4 regions of the Agrobacterium sp. NPDC058088 genome follow, and region 4 is predicted to be linked to each of the others. Evidence: predicted binding sites of a transcription regulator. Region 4 holds the regulator's gene; each other region holds the start of a gene.
The links. Region 4 encodes PhoB, which activates phosphate uptake and scavenging genes when phosphate is short. Its sites were predicted from a motif close to TGTCATNNANCTGTCAT; they were not measured.
Positions count from the first base shown of each region.

Region 1 (3,204 bases), on a different contig from region 4:
GCGCAATGATTGTTGTCGCCTTTGAGGAAAGGTGGCGACCCCTGCAGGACTCGAACCTGCGACCTACTGCTTAGAAGGCAGTTGCTCTATCCAGTTGAGCTAAGGGGCCGTCATGCCGGGCAATTGATGCTCCGGCAGAAATCTTCAATGGGCGTGTTTCAGTGCGTCCAGGGCTGGGTGCGGTTGAAACGGAAATTGTCGGTGTAGGAAACCACCTTACGGGTTGCTTCCTTCGGCAGGATGACGCGGTATTCGATGCCCTTGCGCTGGGCATAGGCTTCGGCCTGTTCCTGCGTCTCGAATGTCAGCTTGACCTGCTGCTTCATGTCGGAACTGGAGGTGTAGCCCATGATCGGATCGATCTTGCGCGGAACCTCGGCGTCGAATTCCAGAACCCAGACATTGGTCTTCGCCTTGCCGGATTGCATGGCGGTTTTTGCAGGGCGGTAAATCTTCGCAGACATGTCGAAACTGCTCCGGTTGGACAGCGGGGTGAAACACCCCGGATTATTCATCACGTACCTGAATAGAATAACCAAATCGTGTCAGGAACGTCGAATTTGAAATGGACTGACTTCAGGTGAGAGTCAAGACGATTATCCCCTTACGGCTTCATCAAACCCTGCGGTTTCGGCGTCATCTTTTGCCCGTCGGGGGCGCGGCTGAATAAAGATGAATTTCCCTGTTGCGGACTGCGGGTGAACCGTGTATTCCCCAGCCATCGCCTCGGCGGAGTGTAGCGCAGTCTGGTAGCGCATCTGGTTTGGGACCAGAGGGTCGGGAGTTCGAATCTCTCCACTCCGACCATTTTAAAGCTGAACATCAGCTTTCCGGCGTAACCCTATCCCAAAGAACACATTTATTCCGCAGGTGGACCGGCGAGAGTGCTCTCTGCCGTGCCGATGGTCATGACATTGCCGCGCCATGCCACCGCGCTGCCAATCCAACTGCGGGTCCATACGACGGGCATGATCATGTCGCGGGCGATCATGGCCGGCAGCGTATGGAGCGATACCGGCCAGCCATTGAAGGCAGCGAGCGCCAGCTCCGGGCCGTACATCAGGGCGAGAACGACGGAGGCCGTCGCTATGAGGTTCACATCCGTCATCGCGGCAGCAGCAAGCGCGAAAAGAAGCGGCGGAAGCGCGCCGGTAAGAATCTCAGGTGCGAAATATTGCGGGAAGGTAACGCGTCTCAGCCGTGCCCAGCGGGTCTGTCGCGACCAGATTTCGCCGGCATGGCGCTGGCCGAGTGGTTGCTCGAACGGAGCGGAGACCAGATGCACCCGGCGGCCGGCGTTTCGAACCAGCTTGGTTGAGGCGGCGTCCTCGGCGATTTCGGCGGCCAGGGCGCGGATGCCGCCGCGGTCCTCCAGGAACGGCTTGTTCCACAGCATTGATTTGCCCTGTGCGAAACCCATGCCGATTGCTTCGGCAGCATATTGCCAGCGTCCCTGCGACCCATTGAGGAAGGCGCACTCCACATTGGCCCAGAACCCCACAGGGCGGGAACCGAGCGGCGGTGAGCAGACCAGCCCACTATCCTGCCGCCAGGCCGACATCATGGTGGTTATGTAGGATTTGGGCATCAGCACGTTTGAATCGGCCAGAATCACCCATTCGTGCCTGGCGGCGCGCCAGCCCTTGACGCAATTGTTCAGCTTCGGATTGGCGCTGACGCGGTCGTCGCCGAGAAGCAATTGCATGGAGACCGAAGGAAACGTGGCCGCGGCCTTGCGTACTTCCGCGATAACGGGATCGAATTCGTCCGCAACGCAGAACAGCAGTTCGTAATCCGGCCAGTCGAGCTCAAAGGCGCGCGAGAGCGTCAGCGGCGTGAAGTTTTCGACGCCGCGCAGCGGTACAACCAGTGAGACCGGTGGTTTTTTCTGGACAAGATCGTTTTCCGCGTCCCGTCTCGTCAGTCGCCAGCCGGCGAGAACGATGCCGAGAAGATTGAAGGCAAGGAGCAAAATTGCGCAAAGGGCAAAGACGGTTTCCATGCTGGCCAGTTCCACTCCCGCGCTTTTGGCGATCCACCGCCAATCGATTCCATGGAATTCATCTCTGCGGATTATAACGTTTGAGTGACAGTTACATGTCATCATCGGAAGGCAGAGGCAGGGAGGCGCGCCGTGCATGAGAGCACTGTGGAAGCCTCACGCAAAGAAAAGCCCTCCATGAAGAAGGGCCCAATCATCATGACGGTCAAATTGTTCTAGTGGACGTTCAGGATATGGGCATGGCTGCTTGCAACGAGAAACGATTCCCTTGCTATCTCGATGTCGCATTTGCCGGCGATGGCATCGAGGCAGTTTCTGCGAGCCTCCTCATATTCAGGTCCATGTTCTTCGGGCCAGCGATACATCAGCATGTCCAGCGCGACCAGCGGACTATAGATTTCCACCGCGGCCGAAAGCGGCAGGTGGATAGCCACCGGTTTCATCCACGAGGCGTGGTGACACGGCTCTGTTCTGTGAATCAGCATGTCATTTTCCTCCCTGTTTCGTGTGCCTTAAAGACCCTCCAAGCTCCCATGCGCGTAATGCCCACCTCACGCAATTGTTCCCGATCACCTAAAATGTGATCGGCCAGGGGGTTCCAATTTTTCAAGATGAATGGAAGATGAACAAATAGATGAACCGGAGATGAACAAAACCGCCGCTTGAGGCGTTGTTATGTCCATAAGAAGGAGAACGCATATGTTCAATTTATCAGGCATTCAGGAAAGCTTTTTCGGAGACCGCATGGCTGGCGTATGCCAGGCAATCACTTCGGCTCTGGCCTTCGAATCAGGGCTCGAAAAGTCGCGTATTTCCGCGATGGTCGAAAATGACGTGATTTATCTGGAAGGTACGGCCGATTCGGTCGAGGCGATCGATATCGCCATCAATCTTGCCGCTTCGATCTCCAATTGCCGGATTTTGAGCCATATCGAGCCGGTTTACTGATTATTGCGTCAGCCGGGCGAAAATTCGTCCGGCGCATTCAGAGGCAATAACGCGGCAAGGTCAGTTCCGGTTGCCGATTTGCGCGCTGCTAACCATATCGCCCGGCTTGATGCCATAGCGTTTCGCGGCGCCACCATTCAATTCCAGCACGAATTTTACCGGTCCGCGCGAGCTGATGATCGCTTCCGAATGCGGAACCGCATTTTCATGGATGTGGGTGATTCGGCCATCGCTGCCGATGAACAGCATATCTA
Region 1 is NZ_JBHVSU010000001.1:734,271-737,474, forward strand. It holds gene ACFVTJ_RS03610 (DUF429 domain-containing protein) at 1-9, shown strand, start outside; tRNA gene ACFVTJ_RS03615 (tRNA-Arg) at 33-109, opposite strand; gene ACFVTJ_RS03620 (ETC complex I subunit) at 159-464, opposite strand; tRNA gene ACFVTJ_RS03625 (tRNA-Pro) at 731-807, shown strand; gene ACFVTJ_RS03630 (ceramide glucosyltransferase) at 860-2,002, opposite strand; gene ACFVTJ_RS03635 (DUF982 domain-containing protein) at 2,218-2,487, opposite strand; gene ACFVTJ_RS03640 (BON domain-containing protein) at 2,702-2,950, shown strand; gene ACFVTJ_RS03645 (DUF192 domain-containing protein) at 3,011-3,204, opposite strand, start outside.
Region 1: a site for PhoB is predicted at 2,087-2,103, ahead of ACFVTJ_RS03630 (ceramide glucosyltransferase). Genes of this name have one in related genera too.

Region 2 (3,204 bases), on a different contig from region 4:
GCAGGTATCGGCTGGCTGATGCTCTTCCTGTTATGGACTTTCGCTACGCCTGCCGCCCAGGCGGCCAATGCCGACAATGACAATCTGCCGGGTAAATCCTGGAGCGGCATCTTCCGAGATTGTTACGCCATTGCCGCCTTGCGCCCGCGCTATTTCGCTTTCTTCCTGGCGCTGCTGCCGCAATTCGTTTCCACATCGGGCAATGCGGTTGAAACTTTCGCCATGGCGCAGGCCGCTATCCTGGTTCTGGCATGTGTGATTCTGGCTGCGCAGGCCACGTTCGCCGCCCCGACGCTTGCGCTGGTACGCCGCATGTCCGGCGATAAAAAAATCCGGCCGAAATACCGAACCCACTTCATTTCCGGCCGTGCCGTCAGTGCCGGATACAGGCGGATCGCCGCCTGAAAATCTGCCTGAAAGCAGGGGTGCCACGTCCCCGCTTGCCGCTTTCCTTACAATAGGTTAATGAAAGCGCGACGGGACACTGCCTGCTTCGCTTGACGCGGGGGTATCGAGAGACAGGCATAACGAAGGCGGCAACATGCGAAATTCGGGCAAATTCCGCGGAAGAAGTGCACTTCTTCTGTCTTCCACCGTGGGTCTGGCACTGGCATTGAGCGCATGCACCAGCGTTGAGTACGCCGCGAAAGAAGGGCCGAACGGGCCGAAAATTGCAGCGGTCACCCCCACCGCCCCGGGCCAAACATCCCCGCAGCCCGCAACGGCTGAAGCCGTGGCTGGCGCCACACCGGCTGCATCGGCAGTTCAGGCCACCGAAGCCGCATCCTCTTCTCAAGCAGCAACACTTCCCACTGCCGTCGCCGTCAAGGGCGGACGCGTGGCGCTGCCGCCTGCCTCTGAAATTGCAGCCGCCGCCGCCATTGCCGCGCAGATGCAGGCGACCGAGGTGGCTGGAGCCGCAGCAACGACAGCCGCACCGACCACAGCCGCGGCGCTTGCACCGACACACGCCACGCCGGCGGTAGCAGCCATTGAAACGGCAAATGCGGCGGTAAAACCGGCCATGCATAATACCGCCGCCGATCTGCCGCAGGTGGCAGCGGTCAAGGGCAGCTTCCCGGCCGCACCGCCACCACCCGGCTCGCCCTCCATCGGCACCGAGTTGACGGCGGAACGCAAAGTCATTCCGCTGCCGAAACCGGACAGCACGGTTCTCGCTTATGCCGCTGGCCCGACCAATGCTGCTCTTGCCGCCATCCGCCAGAACGAATCATTGACGGCACCGCTGAGACCCGCACCCGCGGGACGCGAAAAGCTGAGCGGCCTTATTACCAAATACGCGACCATGTATGATGTGCCGGAAGATCTGGTTCACCGTGTGGTGCAGCGCGAAAGCAAATACAATCCTGGCGCCTATAATGGCGGCCATTTCGGCCTGATGCAGATCAAGCACGCCACGGCCCGTTCCATGGGCTTCGATGGCCCGGCCTCCGGCCTGTTCGATGCGGAAACGAACCTCAAATATGCCGTGAAATACTTGCGCGGCGCATGGCTTGTCGCCGATAACAACCGCGACAATGCAGTCCGTCTTTATGCGCGCGGCTATTATTACGACGCAAAACGCAAGGGCATGCTGCACGTTCTGCGGAAATAGCTGCAAGACCGCCGAGTGCTTCCAAGCAGCATTCCGGCCTCGCGCCAGAATTGAAAAACCACCCTCCATCACGCTGGGCTTAACTCTGCACCCAACCATGGCGCGTCTGCGCCGTGGAGTATTGTTTTGAGGCCGTTGCTCAATGCAATCGAAACATTGAACGTCGCCAGTCCGTGTCATCAAACTGTAGCGTCACGGCTGTAGACGCCTCTCAATCGACTGAGAGGTGAACATATGACGAGTGCGGCACCCAAGACCGGCTTCAGCAAAAACACAAAACTGAAGTCCGCATTGCTCCAGCACAAGGCACTCTCCAAAAGCGGCCTGTCCGAGCGGTTCTTCGGCGTCCTCTTTTCCGGCCTCGTCTATCCGCAGATCTGGGAAGACCCCGAGATCGACATGGAAGCGATGGAGCTTGGCGAAGGTCACCGCATCGTCACCATCGGCTCCGGTGGCTGCAACATGCTGGCTTATCTCTCGCGCAATCCGGCCAGCATCGATGTGGTGGACCTCAACCCGCACCACATCGCACTGAACAAGCTGAAGCTCGCCGCCTTCAGCCATCTGCCCGCCTATCAGGATGTAGTGCGTCAATTCGGCCGCGCCGGCACTCGCAGCAACAGCGTCGGTTATGACCGTTTCATCGCCGAGCATCTGGATGCCACGACCAAGGCATACTGGTCGAAGCGCACCCTTTCCGGCCGCCGCCGCATTTCGGTGTTCGACAGGAACATTTATCGTACCGGCCTGCTCGGCCGCTTCATCGGCGCCGGCCACCTCATGGCCCGGCTGCACGGCGTGAAGCTCACCGAAATGGCCAAGACTCGCACGCTGGACGAACAGCGCCAGTTCTTCGACAGCAAGGTCGCGCCGCTGTTCGACAAGCCCGTCGTGCGCTGGCTGACGAAGCGCAAAAGCTCGCTTTTCGGTCTCGGCATTCCGCCGCGCCAATATGACGAGCTGGCAAGCCTTTCCAGCGACGGTACGGTTGCCTCGGTGCTGAGGGAGAGGCTGGAAAAGCTCGCCTGCAACTTTCCGCTGCGTGACAATTATTTCGCCTGGCAGGCCTTCGCGCGCCGTTATCCCGAGCCGCACGAGGGTGCCCTGCCCGCCTATCTCAAACCGGAATATTACGAGACGATCCGTAACAACACCGCCCGCGTCGCCGTCCATCACGCCACCTATACCGAGCTTCTCTCCCGCAAGCCGGCAAGTGGTGTCGACCGCTATATCCTGCTCGACGCGCAGGACTGGATGACGGATGTGCAGCTCAACGAATTGTGGTCTCAGATCAGCCGCACCGCCGCACCCGGCGCGCGTGTCATCTTCCGCACGGCGGCGGAAAAGAGCGTGATCGAAGGCCGGCTTTCGCCTGACATCCGCAATCAGTGGGTCTATCTCGAAGAGCGCTCCAACGAGCTCAACGCCATGGACCGCTCCGCCATCTACGGCGGTTTCCATATCTACCAGAGGGCTATGGCATGAAAACCGTCGGCGAGAATGTGGGCCTTGCAGACAGCGCACATGCAACCCTGATGGACCGCATGTATCGCCACCAGCGGCATATCTACGATATCACCCGCAAATAT
Region 2 is NZ_JBHVSU010000001.1:470,045-473,248, reverse strand. It holds gene ACFVTJ_RS02280 (LysE family translocator) at 1-405, shown strand, start outside; gene ACFVTJ_RS02275 (transglycosylase SLT domain-containing protein) at 542-1,615, shown strand; gene ACFVTJ_RS02270 (DUF3419 family protein) at 1,850-3,100, shown strand; gene ACFVTJ_RS02265 (class I SAM-dependent methyltransferase) at 3,097-3,204, shown strand, end outside.
Region 2: a site for PhoB is predicted at 1,790-1,806, ahead of ACFVTJ_RS02270 (DUF3419 family protein). Genes of this name have one in related genera too.

Region 3 (3,204 bases), 730 kb from region 4:
CTGCGACTGATGAGATCGAGAACCTTCGATTCCTTGATCATGATGGCGTAAGGTTCGAGTTCCGGGTCACGCGGCGGTACGTAGCTGACGGAAAATTTCGAGGGTGTCTGGCTGCGGTGAGGCGCGAGGAACTCTTCCCAGGCCGAAGCGACACCCGGATAGGCGGCAACACATTTGTCAAATTCGGCATTGGGGAGACCCATCATTGCGGCCAGATCGCCATAACCATCCTTATCGCGACCAACCATCAGGCAGGCCATGTTGCGATCACGGCTCCTGTCCGGCACCAGCGCGGAAAAAACGGGGGCCTCATGCTCGGGCAAGGTCTCGGCCTCGCGCGCCAGATACCAGCTGTCGGTGGCGTTGACGAGCGCGGTGTCGAGCCATTCCTCATTGGCCTGCAGGATGAGCGTGCCGGCCAGCTGATCGGCCGCAGCCTGGACGCTGGGCGTCTCAGCCGTCCCGAAATCCGAGATCAGCATGCGCGCGCCCTCGTGATAGAGCGAGAAGATCGCGTTGCCGATAACGAAATTGACCGATTGCTGCAGCTGATCGTCGGACAGGCCATCAAGACCGGAGGCAACCTGCGCATCCGCCTCGATCGGAATCGTCAACGAAACAAAAGCCAGCGGAACGGCGGCCAGAAAACGACGCAACATAAAATCAGACCTTCCGGAAACGAGGAGCGCCACTGATTCCCGAAGCTAACGAGTCACGCAATGGGCTGGTTGCATCACCTGTCAAGAATCGGGTGGATAGTGCTCCATTTCGGGATCATAGCTGCAAAGAAGCAACGCCAACCCACCTTGAAGAGGCCCCGCCATGACCGATCTCGTTTTCACTGCAATGCCGGCTAAAGAAGCCGAGGCCTTCCGGGCGGGTTCAGCCGACGCCTATGGCAATCCTCCGGAGAAGGCAATTTCTCCCGGGGGTATGCCATGCCGCCACTGTCTTCACCAGATCGGGGAAGGTGATGGGATGCTGATCCTCGCCTATCGGCCCTTTCCCTCGTTGCAGCCCTATGCGGAAACGGGGCCGGTGTTTCTGCATGCCGACGCCTGTGATCGCTATCCGCAGACGCAAGCCATTCCGCCGATGCTGAACAGCCCCGATTACATCGTGCGCGGTTATGGAGCCGATGACCGCATTGTCTACGGCACCGGCGCAGTGACGGCGACGGGCGAGATCGTGTCGCGCGCGCGGCACCTTCTGGAGCGCGCGGATGTGGCCTATGTGCATGTGCGGTCCGCCCGCAACAATTGTTACCAATGCCGTATCGATACAGCATAAATGCAGCATTGAATAAGTTTTAACCGAACAACTAAACTGGTTTCACACCTTTAAATTCTAAGCTGCGTGTATCGGAACAACATATTTTGAGCAGCAATATGACAAACAACCTTAATATGGCGACACGCAGCGCACCGCGCAGCAAGACGAGAATTTTTGCGACCGTGCATTACTTCAGCCAGTCGACCCGAGGCCGTGTGGTTGATCTTTCCGCCACGGGGATGGCACTAGAACTGGACGGACCTTTCGCTGCCGCCAAGGGCAGCCGGGTCAAGGTACAGAGCGATGATCTGGGCTTCATCGAGGGTGTCGTGCAGTGGCAGCACCAGAACCGGATCGGCTTGCAGCTGAAGCTTTCTACCAACACGCTGGCCCAGCTTTCCTCCTATTTCCGCTTCTTCCACGAAGAAGTGAAACCGACGCTGGCCCGCTGATCCAGAGCACTGGAATGTGCAGAACGAGCTATGCGCATTTTCCAGTGCGGCGGCACCTGTGCCGCACTCTTGCGATAAAAAATTTATCAAACGGTTGAAAACGGGCCGATCTGTCACCGGCCTGTCATTTTGGTGATGGACTCCTCTGCGATTGCTTCTACCCTGTCCGCTTCTCATGACAGACCAAGCTTCATCCGAAGGAGTTCCCATGTCGCCGCTTCTCGCTCTCCACCCCATCACCCGCCGTTCGCTTCTGGGTGGCTTCGCAGCTACCTCGGCATTGGTGATGCTGCACCCTTTTGCTGCGCGTGCGGCGGCCAACCAGGCGCATCTGCGCATCATGGAAACGACTGACATCCATGTTCACGTCTTTCCCTATGACTATTACGCCGACAAACCGAACGACACGATGGGGCTAGCCCGCACCGCCTCGATCATCGACAAGATCCGCGCCGAAGCCGGAAACTCGATGCTTGTCGATAATGGCGACTTCCTGCAGGGCAATCCGCTCGGCGATTATATCGCCTATGAGCGGGGCATGAAGGCCGGCGACAAACATCCTGTCATCAACGCCATGAACGTGCTGGGTTATGATTGCGGCACGCTCGGCAACCACGAATTCAATTACGGTCTCGACTATATGTCGAACACGCTGGCGGGCGCCGGTTTCCCCTATGTCTGCGCCAACCTCACCAAGGGCCAGCTCGCTTCCGACCCGAAAAACGACGAACTATTCTTCAAGCCCTATGTCATTCTGGAAAAGCAGATCCGCGATGGCGGCGGCGTGACCAGCCCGGTCAAGGTCGGCATCATCGGCTTCGTGCCGCCGCAGATCATGATGTGGGATTCCAAAAACCTCGAAGGCAAGGCGCAGACGCGTGACATCGTCGAGGCGGCGAAAGCCTGGGTTCCGGTCATGAAGGAAGAAGGCGCCGATATCATCATCGCTCTTTCCCATTCCGGTATCGACGGCAAGGGCCAGACCGAGCGCATGGAAAACGCCTCGCTGTATCTCGCCGGTGTCGACGGCATCGACGCGATCTTCACCGGCCACCAGCATCTGGTCTTCCCCGGCCCGAAGACCTGGGATGGCATCGAGGGTGCGGATGCGGTCAAGGGCACGCTGATGGGCAAGCCGGCTGTCATGGCCGGTTTCTGGGGCTCGCATATGGGTCTCATCGACCTACTGCTGGAAAAAGACGGAAAGAGCTGGAAGATCGTCGACTTCACCTCAGAAGCCCGGCCGATCTACCACCGCGACGACAGCCGCAAGGTTGTTGCTGACTATACCGACAAGCCGGAGGTTCTCGCCGCCGCCAAGGCCGATCATGAGGCGGCGCTTGCCTATGTTCGACGCCCCGTCGGCAAGACGTCTGCGCCGCTCTATTCCTATTTCGCGCTGGTCGCGGACGATCCATCCGTGCAGATCGTTTCCAACGCCCAGACCTGGTACATCAAGGACATGCTGAAGGAAGGGGAA
Region 3 is NZ_JBHVSU010000002.1:738,229-741,432, reverse strand. It holds gene ACFVTJ_RS08960 (DUF4344 domain-containing metallopeptidase) at 1-659, opposite strand, end outside; gene ACFVTJ_RS08955 (DUF1203 domain-containing protein) at 823-1,290, shown strand; gene ACFVTJ_RS08950 (PilZ domain-containing protein) at 1,389-1,724, shown strand; gene ACFVTJ_RS08945 (bifunctional 2',3'-cyclic-nucleotide 2'-phosphodiesterase/3'-nucleotidase) at 1,933-3,204, shown strand, end outside.
Region 3: a site for PhoB is predicted at 1,836-1,852, ahead of ACFVTJ_RS08945 (bifunctional 2',3'-cyclic-nucleotide 2'-phosphodiesterase/3'-nucleotidase). Genes of this name have one in related genera too.

Region 4 (3,204 bases):
CTAGTAGGTGGCGGCTCGGCAGACCCCAGGTGTTGCCTTTCTGACTCTACTCGCCAGCAAGTTGGGGAAAACCGGAAAATCGATTCGAGATGATTCCCGTGACTCTTGCCACGGAGTCTGCGTGGCACTAGGTTAATCGCTAATTACTAGACTGCATTGCGGCGGAACTAGTCACCAAAAATCAGGCAGAAACCACACTCGCGGCACATCCCGCGAGACGGAGAGGGATTCTGCCGAAAATACACGCGAAAAGCGGAGAAGCGGCATGAACTGGACAGACGAACGGGTCGAGAAACTCAAGAAATTGTGGTCCGAAGGGCTTAGCGCCAGCCAGATAGCAGCACAGCTGGGCGGTGTCAGCCGCAATGCCGTCATCGGCAAGGTCCACCGTCTTAACCTGCCGGGACGCGTCAAGGCTGGCGGTCCGGTCACTTCGGCGCGTTCCGCTCCCAAGCGTGCCGCGGCCCCCGCTCCACGCGCGACGAATTTCGTGGGCCGCGTCGGCACCGCGCCTGCTCGGGTTCTGACGCGTTCTAACGCAGCAACGGCTCTTCAGGAAGATATCGGCATCGAGACTGCGGAAGTCCTCGATTACGTTCCGTCCAGAAACGTTGTCACCCCGATTTCCCGTCGCCTGACGCTGACGGAACTCACCGAGCGCACCTGCAAGTGGCCGGTTGGCGATCCCTTGAAAGACGATTTCCATTTCTGCGGTTGTGAAGCGCTGGAATCTTCGCCCTATTGCAAGTTCCATGCGAAGCTCGCCTACCAGCCGGTCAGCGAGCGCCGTAAGGCTTGAGTGTTGCGGCACGCATTTGACACTCAAAAACTACGGGCCTTCGGGCCCGTTTTTTTGTGACACGTACGACGCTTCCCGGACGGCTATAGCAGAACACCAAGGCCTATTCATCGTCGTCGGGTTTCGCCCTTCAATCCGGATTTCGGTGGGCTCTCAACCGCTCGTCAAGCAGATGAAAGTATCGTGCTTGCGGAAGGTTCAAAATGAAAAAGCCCGACACCATCCCGGTTTCGGGCCTTTTCATTTTGGCGGAACGTCATGCTGAGGGGAACCGTCAGTTCGGTTCCGATCAGGCTTCCATCGAATATCCGGCACCGCGCACGGTGCGGATGACGTCCTGCATATGGGAAAAATTGAGCGCCTTACGCAGGCGTCCGACATGCACGTCGACGGTACGCTCATCGACGTAGATATCATGGCCCCAGACGCCATCCAGCAACTGCGAGCGGGAGAACACCCGGCCCGGAGAAGTCATCAGGAACTCCAGCAGGCGGAATTCCGTCGGGCCGAGACGCACTTCGCGGCTTTTGCGGTGAACGCGATGGGTCTCGCGATCCAGTTCTATATCGCCACATTTCAGCACCGAAGACAGAACCTCGGGGCGCGCCCGGCGCAGCATGGCCTTGACGCGGGCCATGAGTTCCGGCGTCGAGAACGGCTTGACGACATAATCGTCGGCGCCGGTGGCAAGGCCACGAACGCGCTCGCTCTCTTCGCCACGCGCCGTCAGCATGATGATGGGCAGACGTTCGGTTTCCGGCCGCATTCGGAGCCGCCGGCACAACTCGATGCCGGAAACGCCAGGCAGCATCCAGTCCAGGATGAGAAGATCCGGAATACGCTCCTGCAGCCTGATTTCCGCCTCATCGCCACGGGGTATCGTGTCGACGTCGTATCCCTCAGCCTCGAGATTGTAACGAAGCAGGACGCTCAGAGCTTCCTCATCTTCCACAACTGCAATCTTGGGCACCATATACTAACTCCGCAAGCCGCTGCTTGTCTGTTACTCGGTAACCGAACCGAGCGTGTTGGAACTGTCGTCCTTCGGACGTTCGCCTTCCGGCTGGCTGCCGGTGGTCATGTAATAGATCGTCTCGGCGATATTGGTGGCGTGGTCGCCGATACGCTCGATGTTCTTGGCGCAGAACAGAAGATGCGTGCAGGTGGTGATGTTGCGCGGATCTTCCATCATGTAGGTCAGAAGCTCACGGAAGAGCGACGTATACATGGCGTCGATTTCCTCGTCGCGCTCGCGGATGGCATTGGCCTTCTCCGCCGAACGTGTCGAATAGACGTCGAGGACTTCCTTGAGCTGTACCAGCGCCAACTCCGACAGGTGCTCTATGCCGCGGGCGAGCTTGCGCGGCACGCCCGTTCCGGCAACCGCGATGACACGCTTGGCAGTGTTCTTACCGAGGTCGCCAACACGTTCGAGGTCCGCTGCAATACGCAGCGTGCCGATGATCTCGCGAAGGTCTGCCGCCATCGGCTGGCGCCTGGCGATGGTGACGATGGCCTTGTCGCCGATCTCGCGCTCGGAATGGTCGAGGATCGCGTCGTCGGAAATGACCTTCTGGGCGAGTGCGGCGTCGGAGTTGACGAGCGCACGCACGGCGTCGGCACACATCTGTTCCGCGAGACCGCCCATTTCGGCGATACGACGCGTGAGGAATTTCAGTTCGTCGTCATAGGCCGACAGAATATGCGAATGGGTCGTTGTCTGTGTCATGGTCTAGTCCTCCGGCTTGGCCTGCATGCACGTACCCCGAAGCGGGCACGGCAGAGGCACCAGTCTTGTTCGGTTTCGATAAAACGCCGGCCGGGATCAGCCGAAGCGGCCCATGATGTAGTCCTGCGTGCGCTGGTCGTCCGGATTGGTGAACATCTTGTCGGTTTCGTTTTCTTCGACAAGGTGACCAAGGTGGAACATAGCCGTGCGCTGGGAAACACGCGCCGCCTGCTGCATGGAGTGCGTGACGATAACGATCGTGTAGTTGGTACGCAGCTCGTGGATCAGTTCCTCGACCTTTGCAGTCGCGATCGGGTCGAGCGCCGAGCAGGGCTCGTCCATCAGAATAACTTCCGGGCTGACGGCAACGGCGCGGGCAATGCACAAGCGCTGCTGCTGGCCACCGGAAAGACCCGTGCCGGATTCCTGCAGGCGGTCCTTCACCTCGTTCCAGAGACCGGCCTTCTGCAGGCTGTGCTCGACGATCTGATCCATATCCGCCTTGTTGCGGGCGAGACCGTGGATGCGCGGACCGTAGGAAATGTTTTCATAGATCGACTTCGGGAAGGGGTTCGGCTTCTGGAACACCATGCCGACACGGGCGCGCAGTTCAACGACATCGATCGCCTGATCGTAGATATCGTCGGTGTCGAGCGTGATCTTGCCGGTGACCCGG
Region 4 is NZ_JBHVSU010000002.1:10,306-13,509, reverse strand. It holds gene ACFVTJ_RS05345 (GcrA family cell cycle regulator) at 266-799, shown strand; gene phoB (phosphate regulon transcriptional regulator PhoB) at 1,089-1,772, opposite strand; gene phoU (phosphate signaling complex protein PhoU) at 1,803-2,528, opposite strand; gene pstB (phosphate ABC transporter ATP-binding protein PstB) at 2,625-3,204, opposite strand, start outside.